Regions from separate parts of the Arthrobacter sp. P1_C12_2 genome, predicted to be linked through region 1. Evidence: riboswitches for the same ligand, from Rfam matches in the RefSeq annotation. Region 1 holds a riboswitch; each other region holds the start of a gene.

Region 1 (3,198 bases):
TGGGCGAGGTAGTACGCGAACTCGTGCTCGGGCAAGGTTCCGTCGGCCAGTCCGCGGACGAAGTCCAGGGCGTAGATGGCCTCAAGATCGCCCGTGGCTCCTGCGCGGAGGGCTGCGGCGAACTCGCCCTCCGCCGGACCGTGCCCGCCGGGGTGGTGCTGACCGCGCTGGCCGCGCTGGCCGTCTTTGAGGGCCTGCCCATCCTTGATTCGCTGCAGGTGGTGGAAGTGGTGGACCGGGCCGTTGCCGGTGCCGACGTCCAGGACCGAGGCTTCGCGGAGCGCGCCGAGCAGCCACGGCTTCACTTCCCGCAACGCCGCTTCCCAATCCCCCACCCGGACCTGCACGGTGGCCATGGCCGAGGACAGGGAGCATCCGGTGCCGTGGCTGTTGCGCGTGGCGATCCGCTCCCCCGGCACCACCACCGTTTCCTGGCCGAGCAGGCCGCCGGTGTTGACCAGCGCATCCGGGCAGCCGGGGTCGGCGGCATTGCCTGCGTCGGCGTCGGCGGCATCGGCGTCGTGGACGGGTCCGTCCCCGTGCTGCCCGCCCTGGAGGTGTCCGCCCTTAACCAGCACGGTGGTGCCGGTCAGTGCGGCTAGCCGCTTGCCCTGCGCCAGGGCCTCAGCCCAGTCGGCCGCGACGGGCTCCTTGAGCAGGATGGCGAGTTCGGCGAGATTGGGCGTGATGAGGTGCGCCAGCGGCAGGAGGGCCTGCAGGGCGGTCTCGGCCGATTCCTGCAGAAGCCGGTCGCCGCTGGTGGCGACCATCACCGGGTCCAGGACGACGACGGCGGGGCGCACCTTTTCCAGCCAGCTGCGGACGGCGTCGATCACAGAGGCGTCGCCGAGCATGCCGATCTTGACGGCGTCGATGCCGATGTCGTCGCTGATGGCGTCCAGCTGCGCCGTGAGGAACGCGGCCGGGGGGACGTGGACGGCGCGCACGCCCTGGGTATTTTGCGCTGTCAGGGCGGTGATGGCGGCCATGCCGTAGCCGCCGTTCGCCGCGATGCTTTTCAGGTCGGCCTGGATCCCGGCTCCGCCGGAGGGGTCAGAGCCGGCGATGGCCAGCACGCGGGGTATGCGCGGCGGCGCGGACGGGCGGGGCTGCGCCGGCAGAAACTCGTTGGGCAGAAAATTGGTCGGCTGAAACTCGCTGGGCAGAAACTCGGACGGATTCGGTCTCGCGGACAAGGCAGACATCCCTTCGCCGGTGCTAACCGGACAGGTTCAACGGGTCTGGATCTCAGCCGGCTGATGCGCGGCACCCCGTGTCAGTGTTCCAGCCTAGCCGTTGCCACCCGGTTGCCCCCTTAACCCACGAGCGGGCCCGGGCCGGAGCGGACGTATGTTACGCCCGCTCGGGCCCGGACCCGCAGCCCGACCGGTCGAAATGGTGACCGGTCGGGAACGTGGTTAGTTGCGGAACACTACAGCTCCGACGCCGGTACGCCGACGCCGAGGATGATCGGCTCGTTGCCTGCCGGGATGGAAGCAGGCCTGGCCGCGGCGGGTGCCTTGGCCTCGTGGATCGATCCGGCCGCGGCCGGCCGGGTCGCCTCGCGATGCTCCACGGAGGTTTCGTTGGCTGCGCCCTGGGCGCGGCTGGCGCTCCGGTTGCGTCGCCCGCGGCGGCCACGAGTGGTGTCAGCTGTCCGTGACGCCGGAGCCTCGGCAGCGCGCACTGCTGCGGGTGCCTCGGTGGCCGCGGCAGGCGCTTCGGTGTCCATCCCGGCCGGCTTGCCGGCCTCGGCCTCGCCCAGGTTGGCGAAGGCCTCGGTCAGCAGGTCCAGGGTCAGAGCCGGTGTCGGCTGGTCCTCGGCGTGCTCGACGAAGGGCAGGGCCACCTGCTCGCCGCCGAACGTCAGCACGGTTGCGGGACGACCGGCTGCCTCGTCCGCGGCTGCGAGCTGCGTGACGGCGTCGACGGCGGCCTGGCGGGCCCCGGCGTCGCTGGCAGCGGCTGCCTCCCCGTCGTGCAGGTGCGCGGCGTGCGCCGCGGCAGCGATATTCGCCAGCGCGGCACGGGTGGCTTCGGCCTTGGCGTGGCGCTCAGCCTCGGTGGGCTCAGCGTGCACGGGCGCGGGTGCGGCCGGCACGGTCTCCGCGCCTTGGCCTCCCCTGCCGCGGCGACGGCTCTTGCGCTCCGTGCGGGCAGCAGGCTGGGCCTCGGTGCGCGGCACATAGTGTTCCGCGGCGACCGTGTTGGCGCGGCGGTGTTCCACCGGCTCGTCGTGGGTGACGATGCCGCGGCCAGCGCACGTTTCGCACTGCTCGCCGAAGACTTCCAGAAGTCCGGTGCCCATCCGCTTGCGGGTCATCTGCACGAGGCCCAGCGAGGTCACCTCGGCCACCTGGTGCTTGGTCCGGTCCCGGCCCAGGCACTCCACCATGCGGCGCAGCACGAGGTCGCGGTTGGATTCGAGCACCATGTCGATGAAGTCGATCACGATGATGCCGCCAATATCGCGCAGGCGCAGCTGCCGGACGACTTCCTCGGCCGCTTCCAGGTTGTTCTTGGTGACGGTTTCCTCGAGGTTGCCGCCGGAGCCGGTGAACTTGCCGGTGTTGACGTCCACCACGGTCATGGCTTCGGTGCGGTCGATCACGAGCGAACCGCCCGAGGGCAGGAAGACCTTCCGGTCCAGGGCCTTGTGGATCTGCTCGTCGATGCGCCAGGCCGCGAAGATGTCCGAGTCCTTGGTCCACTTCTCGAGCCGGCCCACGAGGTCCGGTGCCACGTAGGTGACGTAGGCCTCGATGGTGTCCCAAGCTTCCTCGCCGGAGACGATCAGCTTGGAGAAGTCCTCGTTGAAGACGTCCCGGACCACCTTGATGGTCAGGTCAGGTTCGCCGTAAAGCAGCTCGGGGGCGAGGATCTTGGTCGATGTCGACTGGCCCTCGATGCCCTCCCACTGCGCGCGGAGGCGGTTGATGTCGTGCGTCAGCTCCTCCTCGGAGGCACCCTCGGCCGCGGTGCGGACAATGACGCCCGCGTCCTCGGGCAGGCGGTCCTTGAGGATCCGCTTGAGGCGGTTGCGTTCGACGTCGGGCAGCTTGCGGGAGATGCCGGTCATGGAACCGCCGGGCACATACACGAGGTACCGGCCGGGCAGCGAGATCTGGCTGGTGAGGCGGGCACCCTTGTGGCCGACCGGGTCCTTGGTGACCTGGACCAGCACGGAGTCGCCGGACT
Region 2 (3,198 bases), on a different contig from region 1:
CCTTGCAGAGTTCCTGCTGGCGCTCCACGTTTTCCCGGACGAGGTGGAAGGGCACGTGCCCGGGACCCTCCACCATGACCTGCACATCGAACTCCCAGGCCCGCCGCGTGAGCTCGGCCAGGGTGTCCAGCTCGGCGAACTGCGCCGCGTCGTTGGCATCCGCCGTCGCTCCCGGCCGCAGCCCGTCACCCAGGGAGAACGCGACGTCGTACTTCGCGAAAATCTCGCACAGCTCGTCGAAGTGCGTGTAGAGGAAGTTCTCCTGGTGGTGCGCCAGGCACCAGCCGGCCATGATGGAACCGCCGCGGGACACGATGCCGGTGACCCGGTTGGCCGTCAGGGGCACATAGCGCAGCAGCACGCCGGCGTGGATGGTCATGTAGTCCACGCCCTGCTCGCACTGTTCGATCACGGTGTCCCGGAAGATCTCCCAGGTCAGGGCGTTGGCCTCGCCGTTGACCTTTTCCAACGCCTGGTAGATCGGGACCGTGCCGATGGGGACGGGGGAGTTGCGGATGATCCACTCGCGCGTGGTGTGGATGTCGTCCCCGGTGGAGAGGTCCATGACGGTGTCCGCGCCCCATTGCGTGGCCCACTGGAGTTTGTCGACCTCCTCGGCGATGGAACTGGTCACGGCGGAGTTGCCGATATTGGCGTTGATTTTCACCAGGAACGCCTTGCCGATGATCATCGGCTCGGATTCAGGGTGGTTGACGTTGTTGGGAATGATCGCCCGGCCCGCGGCCACCTCGCGGCGCACCAGCTCCACATCGCAGTTCTCGCGCAGCGCGACGAACCGCATTTCCTGGGTGATGACCCCGTCCCGGGCGTAGCGCATCTGCGTGACGGTCCTGCCCTCAACCGCGCGGCGCGGCACCGGGCGACCGCCCCGCCACTCGGCCGACGCCGCACCCCGGCGCACCGCCGACTTGCCGTCGTCGAGCAGTTCACGTTGCCGGCCGGCGTAGGTTTCGGTGTCCGCCCGGGCCTCAATCCAGGGCGCGCGGAACGGTTCCAGCCCGCGGACCGGATCGCTGCCCGGGCCGGCCGTGCGGTAGACGCGGAAGGGAGGGTTCGGGACGCCGCCCGGTGAGGGTTCCAAGGCAATCTCGGTCACCGGGACGCGGATGCCGTGGTCCGGGTCCGTGGTGAAGGCCAGCGAGTGGGACTTCAGCGACTGCGTGGTGGCTGCTGGCTGATTGTCGGCTGACTCAATGTGGGCAGACTGAATTTGGACAGGGCTGTGCTGTGTCACTTGGGTGTTCACGGAAAAGCTCACTTCCTTCGCCGGCATTACCCGGACAGGTTCAACGGTCGCAGGCTGCGTCAGCCCGATCTCAGCCCCTGCAGGGGCACCCGTGTGGTCGTAGACGAAGCTACCACGCACCTCCGGCCGGCTGTCGAGTGTGACGCGGCGCGGTCGGGCCGCGGTGTTAGCGTGGCATTGTGACTCTGCCCAGGGCCGTGCCCCGCATCCGGATGGCGACGCCGGAAGACCTCCCGGCGCTGCCGGTTCTCGAGGCCTCAGCAGACCGCATCCTCGAAGCCGAGCTGGGGAACCAGGCGCTCCCGGCCCCGGGGGTGACGACGCCGGTTGAGCCGCTCTTCATACTTGTCTCCGGAACCCCGCCCGTAGGGTTTGCCCGCGTTGACGAGGTCGGCGGCCAGGCCCATCTGGAACAACTCTCCGTGCAGGCGGACTCCGCTGGGCGGGGGATAGGACGGTCCTTGGTAGAGGCGGCCCTCGATGCGGCCCGGGGTCGTGGCTATTTATCGATGACGCTGTGCACGTTCGCGGACGTTCCGTTCAATGCGCCGTTTTATGCGAGCTGCGGTTTCGAGGAATTCGCCCAGCATGGGCAGGCGTTGGGCGCCCTACGGATCCACGAAGCGCAGCTGGGGCTGGATGATCTGGGCCGGCGGATCGTCATGCGGATTAGGCTTTAGGTCATGACCGGCATCATCGAGTTCAGCGGCCCCATCCTCACCGCGGCGGACCAGGTCCGCCACGGGCTGTGGTCGGTGGAGGGCCGGCTGACCTTCCACCGTCCGGCGGCCGCGCCGGGGCTCGTGCTTGACGGCTGGGTCATTCCCGGCCTCGTGGACGCACACTGCCACGTCGGCCTCGGCCCGGGCGGGGACGTTACCGAGGACACCGCGGAATCCCAAGCTCTGGCGGACCGCGACGCCGGGACGCTGCTGGTCCGCGACGCCGGCGCCGTCCACGACACCCGCTGGCTCCAGCAGCGCGCTGACCTTCCCCGGATCATCCGCTCCGGCCGGCACCTCGCCAGGACCCGGCGCTACCTGCCGGGCCTGGCCGTCGAGGTCGAACCCGAGGATCTCGTCGAGGCGGTGCGCAAGCAGGCCCGCGCAGGCGACGGCTGGGTCAAGCTCGTGGGGGACTGGATTGACCGCGACGCCGGCGATCTCGCCGCCAGCTTTCCCGCCCGGACGGTCAAGGACGCCGTCCAGGCCGCCCACGAAGAAGGGGCCCGCGTCACCGCGCACTGCTTCGCCGAAGACACCCTCGATGACATGCTCGACGCCGGGATCGACTGCATCGAGCACGCCACCGGGCTGCTGCCGCGGCACCTGCCGCGCTTGGTCGGGCAGGGCGTCCCGATTGTGCCCACCCTGATCAACATCGCCACGTTCCCGGACATCGCGGCCCGGGCGGAGACCAAGTTCCCCCGCTACGCCGCCCACATGCGCTCGCTGTGGGCGCGGCGGGCGGAGCGGGTGCTCGAAGCCCACGAGGCCGGGGTGGCGATCTATGCCGGAACCGACGCCGGAAGCGTGATCAGCCATGGCCGGATCGTGGACGAGATCCAGGCCCTGCACGCCGCCGGCCTTCCCGGCGCCGCCGCCCTCGACGCCGCGAGCTGGTCCGCGCGGACGTGGCTCGGCGCGGAGTCCATCTGTGATGGGGCAAGTGCGGATGTCCTTGTCACCGCCGAGGACCCGCGGAGCAAACCTGCCACGCTCCGCCGGATCCAGCACATTGTGCTGCGCGGGCTGCCGGTGAACCGGGCGCAGACCGGTCATTAGGAATAAATTGAAGCTTCAAGTAATTTACTTCTATGCAGAGTCACCGAAATCCGGTGGCCAAAGAATCCACGGAGCGTTTCGATGACCGCAGAAGCCAGCACCCAGGACCTCCTTCCTGCCGACCTCGCCATGGGCACGGTGATGCTC
Region 3 (3,198 bases), on a different contig from region 1:
CCAGGCTGCGCAAGGAGGTCCGGGACACCGAGGCCGGGCTGATCAGGATCATGGGGACCAAAGACGAACTTTCCGCCCTGACACAGGAGATCGCCGCATGATGCAGACCGTCCTGACGGTGACCGCCGTCGTACTGTCCCTGGCCGCCGCGGGGGCGATCATCCGGATCGGGCGGGGCCCCTCGCTGCTGGACCGGGTTCTCGCCGCCGACGTGCTGCTGGCCATTTTCGGGGCGGCCCTGTGCATCGATATGGCCGTCAACCGGCACCTCAACAACCTGATGCTGCTCGTTGCGATTTCCCTGATCGGCTTCGTCGGGTCGGTGACCGTGGCCCGGTTCGTGGCCGACAGGCGGGAGGGTGTCCGTGAATCCTGACACTGTGATCGACGCCGTCTCCGCCGTGTTCATGGTGACCGGCGCCCTGATGTCCCTCGCCGCGGCCATCGGGCTCCTGCGGTTCCCGGACCTCATGAGCAGGATGCACGCGGCCACCAAACCGCAGGTCCTGGGCCTGTTCCTGCTGCTGGCGGCCCTCGGCCTGCAGATGCGCACCTGGTCGGTATGGCCAGTCGTGCTGGTGGCCTGGCTCTTCCAGCTGCTCACCGTCCCCGTGTCCGCCCACATGGTGGGCCGGGCCGGCTACCGGACCAAGCACCTGCACCCGGAACTGCTGAGCTCCGACGAGCTCGAGGCCGTAGTCCAACAGGCAGCAGGCCAGCAGGCGGCCACGCACGGAACGGACGACGACGACGCCGGCCGCTGAGCCCCTTCAGCGACAGGAGCGGCGGCCGGCGCTTCGACAGGCGCGGCGGCGGCGCCGCGGCTAGTCGAGACCGGTCAGACGAGGTCCTCGGTCTTGGCGAAGCGGGTGATCGCGCGCTGGGTGCCGCGGTTGGCGAGCACCTGGATGATGGCGCTGACTGATGCGGAGATCAGGGCGAACGTCAGGGCCGAGCGCAGCGTGGTGGGCACGTCTTCCTCGTTGCCCTTGGGCGGCTTGTTGCCCGTGGACTTTTCCCACAAGGTGTCCACCAGCTTGGTGCCGGCAAAGCCGGCCAGGAGGCTGACGCCGGTGCCGAGCAGCTTGATGAGGATGTTCATTCTTCGGTCTCCTTGGGACGGGAACAGGGTCTCTGCCTAGCCTAGCGTTCCGGGGTGAGGACCATCCGCAGGGCCTCGACCACGAGGTCGTGGTCCGCCTTCTGGGGCAGGCCCGAGACCGTGACGACGGCGACGGCGCCCGTGCCGCGCAGGTAGATGGGGAACGCCCCGCCGTGGGCGGCGAACTCCGTCTGATCCCACCAGGCGTTGTCTTCGATCCTTCCGCCGGCAGCGCGGGCGCGGAGGCCCACCAGCAGGGACGGGACCTCGTAGCGCATGGCGGTGCTCTTCTTGGCGTTGATCCAGCGCTCGTTGTCCGGTGTGGCGCCGTCCAGCGCGGCGTGGAAGAGTACCTGCTCGCCTTTGGTGATGTCGACGGCGATGGGCAGCGAGCGTTGCCGGCCCAGCTCGACAAGGAGGAGTCCGAGGTCCAGGGCGTCGTCTTTGCTGAACGACGCGAACTGGAGCGTCTCCATCTCGGCCAGCACGCGGCCGATGAGCGCAGCCAGGGAGCCCTGCGGCTGAGGATCGCTCGAGTCGGGATCGTATTCCCCGGTGGGATCTTGTGTGGCCGGTATGTGCGTCAAAATATTCCAGCTTTCCGGTGGGTGACGAGGCCGCCCGCTGGCGGGTCCGGGTGTCCGACACGATGACTCTACCAAGAGGGGCGTTCCCGCCCGCCGGGACCGCCGCTGTCCCGTCCCCGATTGTGACGGGATGTCACTGAAAACCCGGCCGTCCGGGTGTAAACTGAGCCAGCCCACAAGGGCGAAAAAAATTACGACAGGGGAGCGCCGCCGTCGGGCATCGCCGGAACAATCCGGGGCAACCTTTGGTGGGCGCTGAGAGTGCGGACAGCCGCAGACCCTCGAACCTGATCCGGTTAGTACCGGCGCAAGGGAGTCGAGTTCTCAGGGTGCGCGGAGGGCGGCGGAAGCCGAGACCGGCCGGAGCACCCTCCCCTCCTGTTCCTCAGGAGGACGACATGACAGATATTTCAGCACAGCATGGTTCCGCCAGCCGTTCATCCGCCCGCCGCGACTACAGCTGGCGCGTGGTGGACATTGTGGTGGCGGCGTTGATCGCCGTTGCCGGCGGCGTCATTTTCTGGGCCTGGTCCCAGGGCGCGAACCTGATTTCGACCCCGGTGAACGCGGTCTACCCGCCGCTGAGCGGACTCTACGCCGGCGGCTGGATGATCCCGGCGGTGCTGGGCATGCTCATCATCCGCAAGCCGGGCGCGGCGCTCTTCTGCGAGACCGTTGCGGCCACGGGCGAGCTCATCATGGGGTCGCAGTACGGCACCACGGTGCTGATCTCCGGCATCCTGCAGGGCCTCGGCGCCGAACTGGTCTTCGCGGCCTTCCTCTACAAGAAGTTCAACCTGCCCGTCTCCGTGCTGGCCGGAGCCGGCGCGGGCCTGTTCTGCGGCCTGAACGATTCCTTCCTGCCGTGGGGCTGGAACATCGCCTACGAGGCCGGCGACAAGCTCGCCTACATCGTCTTCACGACGATCTCCGGCGCAGTGATTGCCGGCGGACTGGCCTGGCTCGCCACGCGTGGCCTGGCCAAGACCGGAGTGCTGGGCTCCTTTGCCTCGCGCAAGGCCGCCACGGAGCCCGTCTTCTCCTGAGCCCCGTTCCTTGAACCCTGCAGAGAACCCATGAGATCTTCATCAGGCGTCCGGCCGGCCGCCGTCACGGCCCGTGGCTGGGGCTGGCGGCATGCCGGACGGACCCGGCCCGCGGTCAGCGGCCTCGACCTGGACATCCGGCCGGGGGAGCGCGTGCTCCTGCTCGGCCCCTCCGGCGCCGGCAAGTCGACGCTGCTCCACGCCCTGGCCGGAGTGCTGGGCGACGGCGCGGCCGGCGCATCTGGGCAGGCCGGCGACGCCGAAGACGCTGACGAGACCGGAAGCCTGCTGATCGACGGCGCCGCGCCACGGGCGCAGCGTGGCCGCGCCGGGCTGGTGCAGCAGGACCCGGAAACGCAGGTGGTGCTCTCCCGCCTCGGCGACGACGTCGCCTTCGGGGCTGAGAACCTCGCCGTCCCGGCGGCGGAGATCTGGCCGCGCGTGCGCGAGGCCCTCGACGACG
Region 4 (3,198 bases), on a different contig from region 1:
CACTGCGGCCGCCGCGGGGGTCAGCAGGACGCCGTGCCGGAAGAAACCTGTGGCGATGATCAGTCCCGGGACGTCCCCGCCGTCCGGTCGTGCCACCCGCCCCAGCAGGGGGGCGTTGTCCGGTGTGCCGGGCCGGGCCCGGGCCGTGGCTTCCACCAGCTCCAGCTCGGCGACCGCGGGCACCAGCTGCTGGGCGTCCCGCAGCAGCTGGTAGATGCCGCCGGCGGACACCGCGTGCGGATCCGATGGTCCGTCCTCGCGCTGGGTGGCTCCGATCACCACGGTCCCGTCCTGGCGGGGGACGATGTACACGGGGACACCGCGCACCATGCCCCGAACGGTGGCCGTGAGCAGCGGTTGCAGATGCGGGGGAACGCGAAGCCGGAGGATGTCGCCATAGACGGGCCGCAGCGGCAGCGCCAGCCCGGCGGGCAGCTCCCCGAGCCCGGGGGCATCGAGCCCGTTGGCGACGACGGTTTCCGCAGCCCGCACAGAACCGCCGCCGGCCAGCCGAACGCCCCCCACCTGTCCGTCCTGCCACAGCAGGCCTGCCGCGCGGCGCCGGACGAAGCTGCCGCCGCTCTCCGCGCCGAGGACGCCGGCGAGCCGGGCGATCAGCAGGCGGGGGTCCACCTGGTGGTCGGCCGGGATGTCGAAGGCGCACGAGATGCCGGGGCTCAGCAGGGGTTCCCGGCCGCGTGCCTCGCGCACTGTCAGTGGTTCCACGCTGAGGCCACAGGCCAGCTGGACGTCCCTCAGGTCCGCGAGCGCGCGCCGGTCCGCCGCGTCGGCCCCGACCGCGAGGGTCGCCGTCGTCAAATAGCCGGTACCCAGCGGGGATTCCGTGCCGCCGGCACCGGCGTCGATTGCGGCAGCGAATCCTGGCCACAGCCGGGAGGCCTCAAGCATCAGTTCCAGGAGCTGCTCCTCCTGGTAGTGCAGCTCACTCACGGGGGCCAGCATGCCGGCCGCGGCCCAGCTGGCTCCGCTGCCGGGAGCATCATCAATCAAGACCACGGAGCGGCCTGCCCGGCTGGCCTCGAATGCGATGCCATGGCCGATCACGCCGCCGCCGATCACGGCCACGTCGGCACTGATATCCCCCGCGGTGATTGTCTCTGCAGAATCAGGCCCGGTGTCACAAACCTGGGCGGCGGCGTCATTTGCGGCTTCGGCTGAACGGCCGGCTCGTGTGCCCATGAAAAATTCCTTCCCTACGCCGGTACTAGCCGGATCAGGTCAAGCGGTCGGCTCTGACGCCCTCTCAGCCGTGCAGCGGCGACATGGCTGCTGCGGGCTCCCGCGGTATGCGCCCAGTTTAGAGGAACTAGGCTGGTCCCATGAGCCAGGACCCCCTCCACACCACCGCCCGCCTCTACCTCTGCACCGACGCCCGCAGGGACCGCGGCGACTTCGAGGACTTCGTGGACGCCGCCTTCGCCGGCGGCGTGGACATCATCCAGTTGCGCGACAAGTCGCTCGAGGCGTCCGAGGAACTGGAACTGTTGGAGGTCCTGCACGCCGCAGCGCTGCGTCACGGACGGCTGTGGGCCGTCAATGACCGGGCGGACATCGCCTCCTTGTCCGGGGCTCCTGTGTTTCATGTCGGCCAGAAGGACATCTCGCTCGACGCCGCCCGCGGCTTCCTGGGCAAAGATGCCGTTATCGGCCTGTCCACCCACAGCCCGAAACAGGTGGACGCCGCCATTGCTGCCTCGCCCGGCCGCAAAGGACTCGACTATTTCTGTGTAGGCCCCGTGTGGGCGACGCCCACCAAGCCGGGACGCGCCGCCGTCGGCCTCGACTTGGTGCGCTACGCCGCCCAGGCGATCGGCCGGGCGGACACGGAGGGAACCGGTAAGGTCGACGGCGTCATGCCGTGGTTCGCGATCGGCGGGATCGACCTCAGCAACGTGGAGCAGGTAGTCGACGCCGGCGCCCGGCGGATCGTGGTGGTCCGGGCGATCACCGACGCCGCTGATCCGGCCCACGCCGCAGGTGCACTGCTGGCGGCGCTGGACGCCGCAGAATCCTAGGCAGGTTCCCGGCCTGAACCTATCCGGCGAGACCCAGCTCTGCCATCCGGCGCGCGTGGTTCGCTGCGAGCTCGGCCGCCAGGCCGTTTATCATCTCCCGGGCGCCGGCGTCGTCCAGCCCGGACAGGCCGCCGAGGAACGCGTGCTCAGCGCTGACCCGCTGGGCGTGGTTCAGGACCTCGCCCAGCAGGCGCCTGGCCCACAGCGCGAGGCGCGACGCCAGCCGGGGGTCATCGGCCAGGGCCGCCTTGAGGCGCTCCTGCAGCACGGCCGTGGACTCGCCGGTGGAGCGGACCTGCCCGATCAGCTCCCGGGTTCCGGCGTCCACGTACCGGCCAACGACGCCGTAAAAGTCCGCGGCGACTGTGTCAATCACGTAGGCCTTCATGAGCGCCTCGTACCAGTCCGCCGGGCGCGTGCGCTCGTGGAAGTGGTCCACCGAGGGCTGGAACGGCAGCATGGCGGCCTCCGTGTCCAGGCCCATGTGCTCGAGCCGGGCCCGGACGAGTTCGTAATGCTGGAACTCGACCACCGCCATTCTGCCCAGCACCTCACGGTCATGCAGCGTGGGCGAATACCGGGCACTCGAGGACAGCCGCTCGAAGGCGGAAAGCTCGCCGTACGCCAAGACTCCCAGCAGCTCCGAAAGAAAACTGTTGTAGAGGGCCGGATCGTCCGCAGTTGCGCTCATCATCCAAGACTAATAGCGGAAATCGGGCTACCCTGATTTTCGTGTCCCATCATCGTCTGACCCCCAGTGTCCACGAGCAGCAGAACCAGCTTGCCGGGGCTCTCAAGGCGTTGCGCACCACGCTGGAACTGCCCGGCCCGTTCCCGGAGGACGTGCTGCGCGACGCGGAGGCGGCGGTCGCCGAGCACAAGCTCCCGGACCTTGACCTGACGCATGTCGAGTTCGTGACCATCGATCCGGCATCGTCCACCGACCTCGACCAGGCCCTGTTTATCGAACGGGGCGACGGGGGCTACAAGGTCTTCTACGCGATCGCCGATGTCCCCTCATTTGTCGCCCCGGGCGGGGCGCTCGACGCCGAGACCCGCCGCCGCGGCCAGACCTTCTACACCCCGGACGGCAGGATTCCGCTGCATCCGGAGATCATCAGCGAGGCCGCCGGCAGCCTGCTCGCCGGGCAGCTGTGCGCGG

Evidence for each region. A riboswitch is a leader RNA that binds a small molecule or an ion and turns the genes downstream of it on or off. The one in region 1 is predicted to bind thiamine pyrophosphate.
Region 2: it holds a riboswitch for thiamine pyrophosphate, as region 1 does, so the genes downstream of both, thiC (phosphomethylpyrimidine synthase ThiC) here and AC1DZQ_RS06135 (bifunctional hydroxymethylpyrimidine kinase/phosphomethylpyrimidine kinase) in region 1, are expected to answer to the same signal.
Region 3: it holds a riboswitch for thiamine pyrophosphate, as region 1 does, so the genes downstream of both, AC1DZQ_RS02390 (ECF transporter S component) here and AC1DZQ_RS06135 (bifunctional hydroxymethylpyrimidine kinase/phosphomethylpyrimidine kinase) in region 1, are expected to answer to the same signal.
Region 4: it holds a riboswitch for thiamine pyrophosphate, as region 1 does, so the genes downstream of both, thiO (glycine oxidase ThiO) here and AC1DZQ_RS06135 (bifunctional hydroxymethylpyrimidine kinase/phosphomethylpyrimidine kinase) in region 1, are expected to answer to the same signal.

Annotation. Positions count from the first base shown of each region.
Region 1 is NZ_JBFUAF010000004.1:67,683-70,880, reverse strand. Features, by position in the region: gene AC1DZQ_RS06135 (bifunctional hydroxymethylpyrimidine kinase/phosphomethylpyrimidine kinase) at 1-1,085, opposite strand, end outside; TPP riboswitch at 1,188-1,284, opposite strand; gene AC1DZQ_RS06130 (Rne/Rng family ribonuclease) at 1,433-3,198, opposite strand, start outside.
Region 2 is NZ_JBFUAF010000012.1:130,893-134,090, forward strand. Features, by position in the region: gene thiC (phosphomethylpyrimidine synthase ThiC) at 1-1,267, opposite strand, end outside; TPP riboswitch at 1,263-1,370, opposite strand; gene AC1DZQ_RS14210 (GNAT family N-acetyltransferase) at 1,447-1,947, shown strand; gene AC1DZQ_RS14215 (amidohydrolase family protein) at 1,951-3,051, shown strand; gene AC1DZQ_RS14220 (VOC family protein) at 3,133-3,198, shown strand, end outside.
Region 3 is NZ_JBFUAF010000001.1:508,363-511,560, reverse strand. Features, by position in the region: gene AC1DZQ_RS02415 (Na+/H+ antiporter subunit E) at 1-101, shown strand, start outside; gene AC1DZQ_RS02410 (MrpF/PhaF family protein) at 98-376, shown strand; gene mnhG (monovalent cation/H(+) antiporter subunit G) at 408-764, shown strand; gene AC1DZQ_RS02400 (DUF4235 domain-containing protein) at 839-1,102, opposite strand; gene AC1DZQ_RS02395 (heme-degrading domain-containing protein) at 1,144-1,689, opposite strand; TPP riboswitch at 1,878-2,021, shown strand; gene AC1DZQ_RS02390 (ECF transporter S component) at 2,088-2,735, shown strand; gene AC1DZQ_RS02385 (ABC transporter ATP-binding protein) at 2,766-3,198, shown strand, end outside.
Region 4 is NZ_JBFUAF010000006.1:60,395-63,592, reverse strand. Features, by position in the region: gene thiO (glycine oxidase ThiO) at 1-1,200, opposite strand, end outside; TPP riboswitch at 1,194-1,314, opposite strand; gene thiE (thiamine phosphate synthase) at 1,341-2,036, shown strand; gene AC1DZQ_RS08440 (ferritin-like fold-containing protein) at 2,056-2,727, opposite strand; gene AC1DZQ_RS08435 (RNB domain-containing ribonuclease) at 2,769-3,198, shown strand, end outside.